Regions from separate parts of the Clostridium neonatale genome, predicted to be linked through region 1. Evidence: riboswitches for the same ligand, from Rfam matches in the RefSeq annotation. Region 1 holds a riboswitch; the other holds the start of a gene.

What was found. A riboswitch is a leader RNA that binds a small molecule or an ion and turns the genes downstream of it on or off. The one in region 1 is predicted to bind thiamine pyrophosphate.
Region 2: another riboswitch for thiamine pyrophosphate. It lies ahead of thiW (energy coupling factor transporter S component ThiW); the one in region 1 lies ahead of thiT (energy-coupled thiamine transporter ThiT).

What each region holds. Positions count from the first base shown of each region.
Region 1 is NZ_UICR01000001.1:109,760-115,325, reverse strand. It holds gene CNEONATNEC86_RS00510 (anaerobic ribonucleoside triphosphate reductase) at 128-2,236, opposite strand; gene CNEONATNEC86_RS00505 (hypothetical protein) at 2,530-2,736, shown strand; TPP riboswitch at 2,762-2,863, shown strand; gene thiT (energy-coupled thiamine transporter ThiT) at 3,001-3,687, shown strand; gene CNEONATNEC86_RS00495 (ferredoxin) at 3,832-4,026, opposite strand; gene CNEONATNEC86_RS00490 (Mrp/NBP35 family ATP-binding protein) at 4,149-4,994, opposite strand; gene CNEONATNEC86_RS00485 (YhfM domain-containing protein) at 5,015-5,566, opposite strand, start outside.
Region 2 is NZ_UICR01000002.1:1,400,678-1,406,243, reverse strand. It holds gene nagE (N-acetylglucosamine-specific PTS transporter subunit IIBC) at 1-861, shown strand, start outside; gene sdaAB (L-serine ammonia-lyase, iron-sulfur-dependent subunit beta) at 1,242-1,919, shown strand; gene sdaAA (L-serine ammonia-lyase, iron-sulfur-dependent, subunit alpha) at 1,996-2,880, shown strand; TPP riboswitch at 2,949-3,059, shown strand; gene thiW (energy coupling factor transporter S component ThiW) at 3,151-3,675, shown strand; gene thiD (bifunctional hydroxymethylpyrimidine kinase/phosphomethylpyrimidine kinase) at 3,714-4,499, shown strand; gene thiC (phosphomethylpyrimidine synthase ThiC) at 4,612-5,566, shown strand, end outside.

The DNA of each region.
Region 1 (5,566 bases):
ATTTCTTATTAGTAAGACTACTATTTTTTAATATTAATTCAGCATTATTAAATATTTATTCATATATAAAAAAGAATTGCCATTTAAAATATATTCTTGATGGCAACTCTTCTAAATTTATATATTTTTAATAATTATGTGTATGGTTTTCTGTGTGAGAAATTCTATCTTCTCTTTCGTGACACTTTCCTGGTCCAAATCTCTCATCTAAACTTAAATATCCTGTGACTCTTGATATTCCTTGAATATCCATACTTCCACATTTAGTACATTTACTATCTCCTGCTTGAAGATATGTTCCACATTCTTTACAGTATCTGATATGGAAGTTAACCCCTATATAACTTATATTAGTATGCTTATATGCATAATTAACTATATCCATAACAGTTTCAGCATTTGGATAATCATCTACTTCAATATAACTTATATGACCTCCATTGCATAGTTTATGATAAGGTGCTTCAATATCTATTTTATCTTTTATTGATATAGGATAACCAACAGGTACATGGAAACTATTTGTATAATATTCTTTGTCTGTAACGCCTTTTATTATTCCAAATATCTTTTGATCCTGCTTTATAAACTTTCCTGAAAGGCCTTCTGCAGGAGTAGCATAACAACTCCAATTTAAACTTAGTTCTTCTGATAATCTATCTGTATATTGTCTAATATATTCAACAATCTTTACTCCTAGTTTCCTAGATTCTTCATCTTCACCATGATGCTTTCCAACTAATGCTACTAAGGTTTCTGCAAGACCTATATATCCAATTCCCCAAGTTCCTTGTTTTAATATTGGTTCAATAGAATCATCTGGTTCTAAGCCTTCTGAGCCTTTCATAAGACCCTGCCCAACTACAAATGGTAAATCTTTAACTCTTAGTTTTTTCAACACATCATATCTATGAAGTAGAGAATCCTTTGCTAATTCAAGTCTTGAATCTAATATTTCAAAGAATTTATCTACACTGCCCTTTGCTTGTAGACCTATTCTTGGTAAATTAATAGTTGTTGGAGCAATGTTTCCTCTTCCTTTACAACCAGGCTCCCCATTAACGTTCTTCATTATGTATGTTCTGCATCCCATTGTTGCTGGAACATATCCTTTATCATAGTATTCTTTATTAAAGTCTGCGTCTATATTCATAAAAGTAGGGTTCATTCTTTTTGCTGCAACTCTACATGCTAATTTATATAAATAGAAGTATGGATCATTTTCTTCTCTATTTACGCCTTCTTTAACTCTAAAAATTATATTAGGGAAAATAGGTTGTTCTCCTTTACCTAATCCTTTTTCATATTCTAAAAGGAAAATCTCACATACTAATGCCGCATCTTCACTTGTAGGCAATCCTATGTTTATTGAACTAAACGGAACTTGAGATCCTGCTCTTGAATGCATTGTATTCAAATTATAAACTACACCTTGCATAGCTTGGTGAACTCTTTCCCTTACTTTCTTTTCTAACACTTCATTAATCTTTTCATCTGATAAACCTAATTCTTTAAATTCTTTCCTAATCTCTTCTCTTGTAGGTTCTACAAAGATTGCCATATCATTATCAAAATCTGGATGTGATTGGCCCCCAAACATATCGTTTTGAGTTGATTGAAGTAATATGCAAGATAATTCTGCAGCTGTTTCTATTCTCTTTGGAGCATTTATTGTTCCATATCCAGTGTTGAAACCTTTTTCTAATATTTCTCTTGTAGGTATGTGTAGACAGTTTACAGTTAAATTATAACTATCTAAATCATGATAATATAAGTCTCCAGTTTCATGAGCCTTAGCTAAGAACTTTGGCATTATTGCTAAAGTATTCCACTTATTTGATTCTGATGCTATTCTTAATAACTTTGAGCTAAAGTTATTTCCTACATTTGCATTATCTCTATCTGTTTCTACACCTATACTACGTATAGCTTTCATTAAGTCTGATTTTATTTCTCTAACTTTTGTTCTTTCTTGTCTATATCCAGAATATGCCGCTGCAATTTCCTTAAGACCTTGTTCGCTCAATGCTTTTTCAACTAAATTTTGAATTTCTTCTACACTTATAGTTAATTTTGCTTCTACTTCTATAAATGATATTACCTTTTTTACCGTATCTAGAACTTGACTTTCTTTTAAATCTAAACCGATTTCATTAGCTGAGCCCTTTATAGCTTGAGCTATTTTATCAGAGTTGAAATCCACTTGTCTCCCATCTCTTTTTACAACATATAGCATTAATATTCCTCCCACAACACAATATCTAGTATCATCATTGTTTTATTATACTTTATTAAATATGTGTTAGCAATACTTCTAATTTTTTATTTTTAAACGAAAATATTTCAATTATATCTAGTTAGGTCATATTATCTTCATATTATTCGAATTTTTACCCATATTGGATATTTGACTAATTTAAAGATCATTTAAAATCAGATTACATGTGGATTCAGTATTATTTTAAGGAATAAAAAAAATTTTTTTGTTAAAAATATTTATAAAATAATATAAAAAAAGAGGTTTTAATTATGAAAGGATTTATTCTGGATTCTACATTTAAAGAAAGCTCAATAATTGATAATAATAATAATATCTCAACCATTTCATCTCATAGTTTATTAAATAATACAATTAAGACTTACAATATGCCTTTAAACGAAAATACATCTTCATATATTTCTCATCATAATAATATCGATAAATTAAATGTATATAATGTAATTGACTATATATAGATTTAAATATACAATAAATAATATAGTAATGTGCTAGGGGAGCCTTTGTGCTGAGATTTGAGAAATCATAAACCCTTTAAACCTGATCTAGTTAATTCTAGCGTAGGGAATGCAACCTTATAAAAATAAATATCTATTTATTCGGTTGATATCTCCTGTATAGAGTTGAATCAATTTTCTACTATAATAAAAAAATTTGATTTATACTCTGGCTTACCCAATCCATATAAAATAATATGGACAAGCACACAAAGGAGGTTTTTTATGGAAAATTTTTTTGGATGGAAGGATGAATTCTTTTCATTAACTCAGATTGTTCCTAGTTTAAAGGAACAATTTACAGAAAATCCACAGAATGCGTGGTTAACAGTTGCTACTATAATTGGATGTATTGCATTATTAATTGTATTAATTAAAGCAAAAAAGATAGAATTTACATCTCAATTAATAACAAGAATAGGGATTGCTTTAGCATTAGCAACTATACTAAAACTACTTAGACTTTATCACTTTCCACAAGGAGGTAGTATAACTTTAGGAAGTATGGTTCCTATACTGCTTATTGCATTTATGTACGGACCTCAGGTTGGATGTTTAACAGGATTCCTTTATGGAGTAATTACATTCATTATGGATCCATATATCCTTCATCCAGTCCAAGTACTATTTGATTATCCACTTCCATTTACTGCTTTAGGACTTGCTGGATTCTTTAAGGACAAGAGATTACTCGGTGTAGGTATATCTGTATTCATTAGATTTTTGTGTCACTTTATATCAGGAGTTGCCTTCTTTGGTATGTATGCTCCTGAAGGAATGTCTTCTTGGATTTACTCATTATCTGTTAATGGACCTATGATAGGAATAGAAGGTATCATATGTTTAGTAATAGTATCAGTCCTTCCAGTTAACAGAATAATAAATGCTACATCTAAGTTTGGTACAGTATAATATCATTATTACTTTAAAATAAAAAAATGATTATATTTAAAATAGTTTTACTATTAAATATAATCATTTTTTATTTTCTAAAATATGATTTCTTAATATAAATTAAGACTACAATTATAGAAGAAATAACAAAAATCAAGTTTTCTATTCTTCTACAATTGATATTGCAGCTACTGGGCAGCTGTCTACAGCTTCTTGAACTTCTCCTTCTGTTCCATCTGGTGCTTCATCAACTATGAATCCAGCCTTTCCATCATCCTCTATTTCAAAACATTCTGGACATATAGATGGACATAATCCACATGCTATGCAAGTATCTTTATCAACTGCAGCTTTCATTTTCATACTTCCTCTCTAAAAAATTTCAATTTTATTATTTACCTATAATAAAAGAATTATTCATAATCAAAATAATACTGCCCAAGAATGATTTTCAGATCATTCTTGGGCAGTAAGTTTTATTAATATAATCCTTCGAATATTAATGAATATAATGGATCTTCTTTAACATACTCTTCTAATTTACCTTGCGCTAATGCGTCTGTAAGATTAATATCAATAGGAAGTTCTCCTATTAATGGTATTCCTAAATATTCAGCATTTTCTTCAGATGATTTATTACTAAATACTCTTATCTTTTTGTCACAATCCGGACAATTAATATAAGCCATATTTTCTACGACGCCTTTAATTTTAACACCTATTTTATTAGCCATTATTACAACTTTCTTAACTATCATTGATACCATATCTTGTGGTGTTGAAACAATAACTAGTTCATTTATAGGAAACTCCTGCATAACAGTTAATGCAATATCTCCTGTGCCTGGTGGCATATCTATAAGTAAATAATCAAGTTCTCCCCAGTTAGTATCAACAAATATTTGTTTAAGCACGCCATTTATAATCCCGCCTCTCCAGATAAGAGGTTCTTCTTCTACTGGATTAACAAGATTCATTGATATTACTTTTATACCACAATCAGTTTCAACTGGATCAAATCTAACAACCTCATCATTAATAGGCACTATTCCAGCTCTCTTCTCATTTATACCCAAAACTCTTGGCATAGAAGGTCCTGTAATATCAGCATCAAGTACACCAACCTTATATCCTCTTTTAGCTAACATTGCTGCCATGATACCAGTTACAGTTGATTTACCAACTCCACCTTTACCACTTATTACACCTATAACATTCTTTATCCTTCCGAATCTTGGCTGTAATTTTGAAGATTCTACACCATTACAATCTTCTTTTTTTGTTTGACAAGTGCCCTTACTTGGACAGCTATCACAGTTTCCCATCGCATAGTCCTCCTTGCTCTTTACCAATCTCTTGGCTTTTCATTTGGTTCACTAATGTTAATATTCCAATCCTTATAACTATATTCAGCTTGAATATAGTAATTTTCATAAGAATTGTCTTTTTTATTATCCACAGTTATCAATGTTTTAAATATAGTTGTGCTATACCCTCTATTTTTAACTGTTATTATTGTATCAAATTGATCTGAATTGTTTTTAACTAATTCAGCATTAGGTAGTATTTTCTTTATGCTCTCTTCAAAATCTAATAATTCTACTGAAAATATATATTTCAAGCATTCTGTATCACCTGAAATATCTATTCCGACTTTACTATTAGATGATAATGCATCTTTTTTTAATTCAAGTATATCAAGGATTGATTGATAGTAAATATATTGAAAATCTCTTGGCTTTCTTATAAATGAAAGATTTTGCATTATTGTATTTTCCAAAGTCTTTGGAACTATAAATGACTCTTGATCATTATAAAAATTACCCTTACCTTTTTCATCAGTACCAACTATATAATTATACTTTTTTACTTCGTCTCCAATCTGAACTTCAAATAT
Region 2 (5,566 bases), on a different contig from region 1:
ATTGGTTCAGGTATTTATACATTCTTCAATAGGCTTTTAATTCCAACAGGTCTTCATCATGCACTTAATTCAGTATTCTGGTTCGACGTTGCAGGAATCAATAATATAGGAAACTTCTGGGCAGGAACTGGTACACAAGGCGTGACTGGTATGTATATGACAGGATTCTTCCCAGTAATGATGTTTGGTTTACCAGCAGGAGCTCTTGCAATGTATCATACTGCTAAAGATAACAAGAAGAAAGCAGTTTATGGATTATTATTAGCAGCGTCAATATCAGCATTTTTCACAGGGGTAACAGAACCTTTAGAATTCTCATTTATGTTCTTAGCACCAGGATTATACTTAGTTCATGCAATATTATCAGGAATTTCAGCAGTGGTATGTACATTATTGCCAGTAAGATGCGGATTTAACTTTAGTGCAGGTTTTGTAGACTGGTTCTTAAGTTTTAAAGCCCCAATGGCTGAAAATCCACTTTATATTATACCAATAGGCTTAGTTTTTGCAGTTATTTACTACGTTGTATTCCGTTTTGCTATTACAAAATTTAATTTAAAGACTCCGGGCAGAGAAGATGATGATGCTGAAGAAATGAATGCAGTACTTGCTAATAATAATTATACAGAAGTTGCATCTATCATATTAAAAGGTGTTGGAGGAAAAGAAAATATAACTTCAATTGATAATTGTGTAACAAGATTACGTTTAGAAATTAAAGATCAATCACGCGTAGATGAAAAATTAATTAAATCAGCAGGTGTATCAGGCGTTATGAGACCAGGTAAGACAAGCCTACAAGTTATAGTAGGTACGCAAGTTCAATTTGTAGCTGATGAATTTAAAAAACTATGTAGATAATAAATTGTTTATAAAGAAATATTTAAATAATTAATCATTTATAAGGATAGCATTCTAATTGCTATCCTTATTTCGGGTAAATTAATAATATTAATGTATTATTTAATAAGTTAGAAAAATATATATATTACAATAATAAAATTTCATTTAAGATGTTTACAGTCTAAGTAAATACCAGCCTACAAAATGTAGAAAAGTAATTGCAACATATATATTTAAATTTTTTGAGTTATAAAATTTAAATATTTAAATAAACTATGCTTATATTCTTATAAAAATGACAAAATAATTATATAATGTAGATACTTTAAATATAATATGTTTTAATAAATTTTGAGAAACATTACAATCGTTAAAAGTAAATAAGGAGAAATTCGATTATGAAAGGTATAGGAATATTTGATATACTTGGACCAGTAATGATAGGTCCATCTAGTTCACATACAGCAGGAGCAGCTAGACTTGGGAAAATAGCAAGAAGTATAGCTGGAGGAGAAATAGCAGAAGTAACATTTTTACTACATGGTTCTTTTGCAAAAACATATAGAGGTCATGGAACAGATAAAGCTTTGGTAGCAGGAATACTTGGGATGGAACCTTATGATGAAAGGCTTAGAGATTCTATGGAAATAGCAAAAGAATTAGGAGTGAAATTCCTATTTAAAGAAGCAGATTTAGGTGATGTTCATCCTAATACAGTTAAGTTTATAATGAGAACTGTAGATGATAACTATTGTGAAGTGATGGGATCTTCTATTGGTGGTGGAAATATTAAAATATGTGAGGTAAATGATAATGAAGTAGAATTTACAGGAATATATGAAACATTGATTATATCTCATAAAGATGTACCGGGGGTCATTAATTCAGTTACTCAGATTCTTTCAAGTGAAAATATAAACATAGCATTTATGAAAGTTTTTAGAGATAGAAAAGGCGAAGAAGCAACTATGATTTTTGAAATGGATAATAGGATAAATGAGGATGTTATAGATAAAATAAAAAAATTAGAATTTGTATTTAAAGTTATTGCAATTAGCCCAGTACAAGAAGAATAATAAATTGCTTTGGAATGCATATAATTTGAGATATAGTATTAAACAATAGCGTAAGAAGAAAGGTGGAACAGGTAATATGCTTGCAAGAACAGGAGAAGAGTTATTAGAATTATGTGATAAACATAATATTTCTTTAAGCGAGTATGCTATAAGATGTGAAGTTGAAGAGAAGGGATCAACAAGAGAGAAAGTAATAGAAAAGATGAGAAAAAACTTAAAAGTAATGAAGGATGCAGCAAAAGCAGGAACTGAAAAAGAAGTTTACTCACTTAGTGGCCTTATTGGCGGAGATGGACATAGATTAAATAATTACGCTAAAAATAAGAAGACTTTAACAGGAAGAGCTACTAATATAGCTATGGCAATGGCCCTTGCATCATCAGAAGTAAATGCTTCCATGGGGAAAATAGTTGCATGTCCAACAGCAGGATCATGTGGAATATTACCAGCAGTTATTTTAGCAGCAGGTGAAGTGTTGGAATTGTCAGAGGATGAAATGATAAATGGACTTCTTGCAGCTTCAGCTGTTGGAATGATTATTGGAATGAATGCAACCCTTTCCGGTGCAGAAGGAGGATGCCAGGCAGAGTGCGGATCAGCCTCTGCAATGGGAGCAGCAGCAGTAGTTGAATTAATGGGTGGAACTCCTAAAATGAGTTTAGATGCTGGGTCAATAATACTTCAAAATGTATTAGGTTTAGTATGCGATCCAGTAGCAGGTTTAGTAGAAATACCATGTGCAAAAAGAAATGCACAAGGTGCTATTACTGCTCTTTGTACAGCAGATATGGTGATGGCAGGGGTTGAAGCTAAAATACCTTTTGATGATGCTGTTGAAGCAATGTATAAAGTAGGAAAAAGTTTACCATCAGCACTTAGAGAAACTGCAATGGGAGGAGTAGCTGCAACAAAGGAAGGACTTAGGCTTAAAGAAAAAGTATTTGGAAAAAATAATGAGTAAAGAATGTAAAATATCTTGACTATTTTATAATATTGGTATAATGTTTAATTTGTGGATAAAATTAAATAATTTATAACTAGGGGAGCTGATACATCGGCTGAGATTGGAAAGATTGATTTCCTAGACTCTTATAACCTGATTTGGTTAATGCCAACGGAGGGAAGTACAAAATAATTGCGTGTATATTTATAATGTAACCCTTTGGGTTACATTTTTTTTTACGTAGTTTTTGTATAGTTTCCTAAAATTAAAAGATAAGGAGGCTGAAAAATGAACGAAAAGAGTAAAGCACAAAAAATTGCACTAAGTGGTGTACTTATTGGTATGGCTGTTATATTCGGAACATTCTCAATACCAATAGGAGCAGCAAAAATATCGCCAGTACAACATTTTGTTAATGTAGTTGGAGCAGTAACTCTTGGACCAATATATGCGATGTGTAATGCGTTTGTAGCATCACTTATACGAAATATATTAGGGACAGGCAGTCTGTTAGCATTCCCAGGTAGTATGGTAGGTGCATTATTTTCAGGTATTCTTTATAAAAAATTTAAGAGAATACTTGTTGCTGTAATTGGAGAAGTAGTAGGTACAGGAATATTAGGAGCATTACTTGCGTATCCACTAGCAGCAGCATTTTTAGGAAAAGAAGGAGCAGTAATAATGTTTGTAGCACCATTTATGCTTAGCTGCAGTGCAGGTGCAATAATTGCATATGTATTTCTAAAGATTCCTGTTATAGAACATACATTAATAAATAGAAGCTCGCATAATTTAGAAGCTAAAACTAACTAAATATTAAGTATTATATCTAAAACAAAGGATGTGAAGGTATGTATAGAGCATTAACAATTGCAGGTTCAGACAGTTGTGGGGGAGCAGGAATACAAGCAGATTTAAAATCATTTTCTGCAAATGGTGTATATGGAATGAGTGTTATAACTGCTATAACTGCTCAAAATACAATGGGCGTATTTGGGATACAAGATATAGAACCGCAAATGATAGAAAAACAAATAGACGTAATTTTTGAAGATATAAGAGTAGATGCAGTAAAAATTGGAATGGTATCTAAAATTGAATCTATAAAGGCTATAGCAAATGCATTAAACAAAGTTGAAGATTTATGTGATATTGTGTTAGATCCAGTTATGATTTCAAAAAGTGGATTTAATTTATTATCACCAGATGCAAAAGAAACATTAGTAAAAGAATTATTTCCACTAGCAACATTAATAACACCTAATCTTCCAGAAGCGGAAGAGATTTTAGGCGTTGAAATAAAGAATTTAGAGCAAATGAAGGATGCTGCTAAAAAATTAATTGAATTAGGGCCAAAGGCAGTATTAGTTAAAGGTGGTCACTTAGAAGATGATGCAACAGACTTATTATATGATGGTAATGAATTTGTATTATTTCCACAAGAAAGAATAAATACAACTCATACACATGGGACAGGATGTACATTATCATCAGCAATTGCTGCTAATATAGCTAAGAAAATGAATATAAAAGATGCAGTAGGTGAAGCTAAAAATTATATTACGGGAGCTATCAAAAATGGTTTTGAGCTTGGCAAAGGCGTTGGCCCAACTCACCATTTTTATAAATATTATTAATTAGTTGTACCCCTGAGGTAGATCAGGGGTAATAAAAAAATTGGGTTAAGTCTAAATTTGTTTAAAAATTCCCTTAGAATTCTCTAGGGAAATATTTAGGAGGAAAATTAAGATGAGTTATAAAACACAAATGGAAGCAGCTAAAAAAGGTATAATTACAAAACAAATGGAAATCGTAGCAGATAAGGAACAAATAGAAGCAGAAAAATTAAGACAACTTATAGCAGAAGGAAAAGTTGTAATACCGGCTAATGTTAATCATAAATCACTAAATCCAGAAGGTGTTGGCGATGGATTAAGAACTAAGATAAATGTGAACTTAGGTATTTCAGGTGACTCAGTAGATTATTGCAGAGAAATGGAAAAAGTTAAATTAGCTATTGAATATGGTGCAGAAGCTATAATGGATTTAAGTAATTATGGTAAGACACAAGAATTTAGAGAAAAACTAATAGAATATTCTCCAGCTATGATAGGAACAGTTCCTATGTATGATGCAATTGGATATTTAGAAAAAGATCTTTTAGATATTAAAGCAGAGGATTTTCTTGAAGTAGTAAGAAAACATGCAGAACAAGGTGTTGATTTTGTTACTATTCATGCTGGAATAAATAAAAGAACTATTTCTGTATTTAAAGAAGATAAAAGAAAGATGAATATAGTATCTAGAGGAGGTTCTCTTCTATTTGCATGGATGGAGATGACAGGAAATGAAAATCCATTTTATGAACATTATGATGAATTATTAGAAATTCTTAGAGAGCATGATGTAACTATTAGTCTTGGGGATGCTATGAGACCAGGATGTATTGATGATTCAACTGATGCAGGTCAAATTTCAGAATTAATGGAACTTGGCTTATTGACTAAAAGAGCATGGGAAAAAGATGTACAAGTTATGATTGAAGGACCGGGACATATGGCAATGAATGAAATAGCAGCTAATATGCAAATAGAAAAAAGACTATGCCATGGAGCACCATTTTATGTACTTGGACCATTAGTAACAGATATTGCACCAGGATATGATCATATAACATCAGCGATTGGTGGAGCTATTGCAGCAA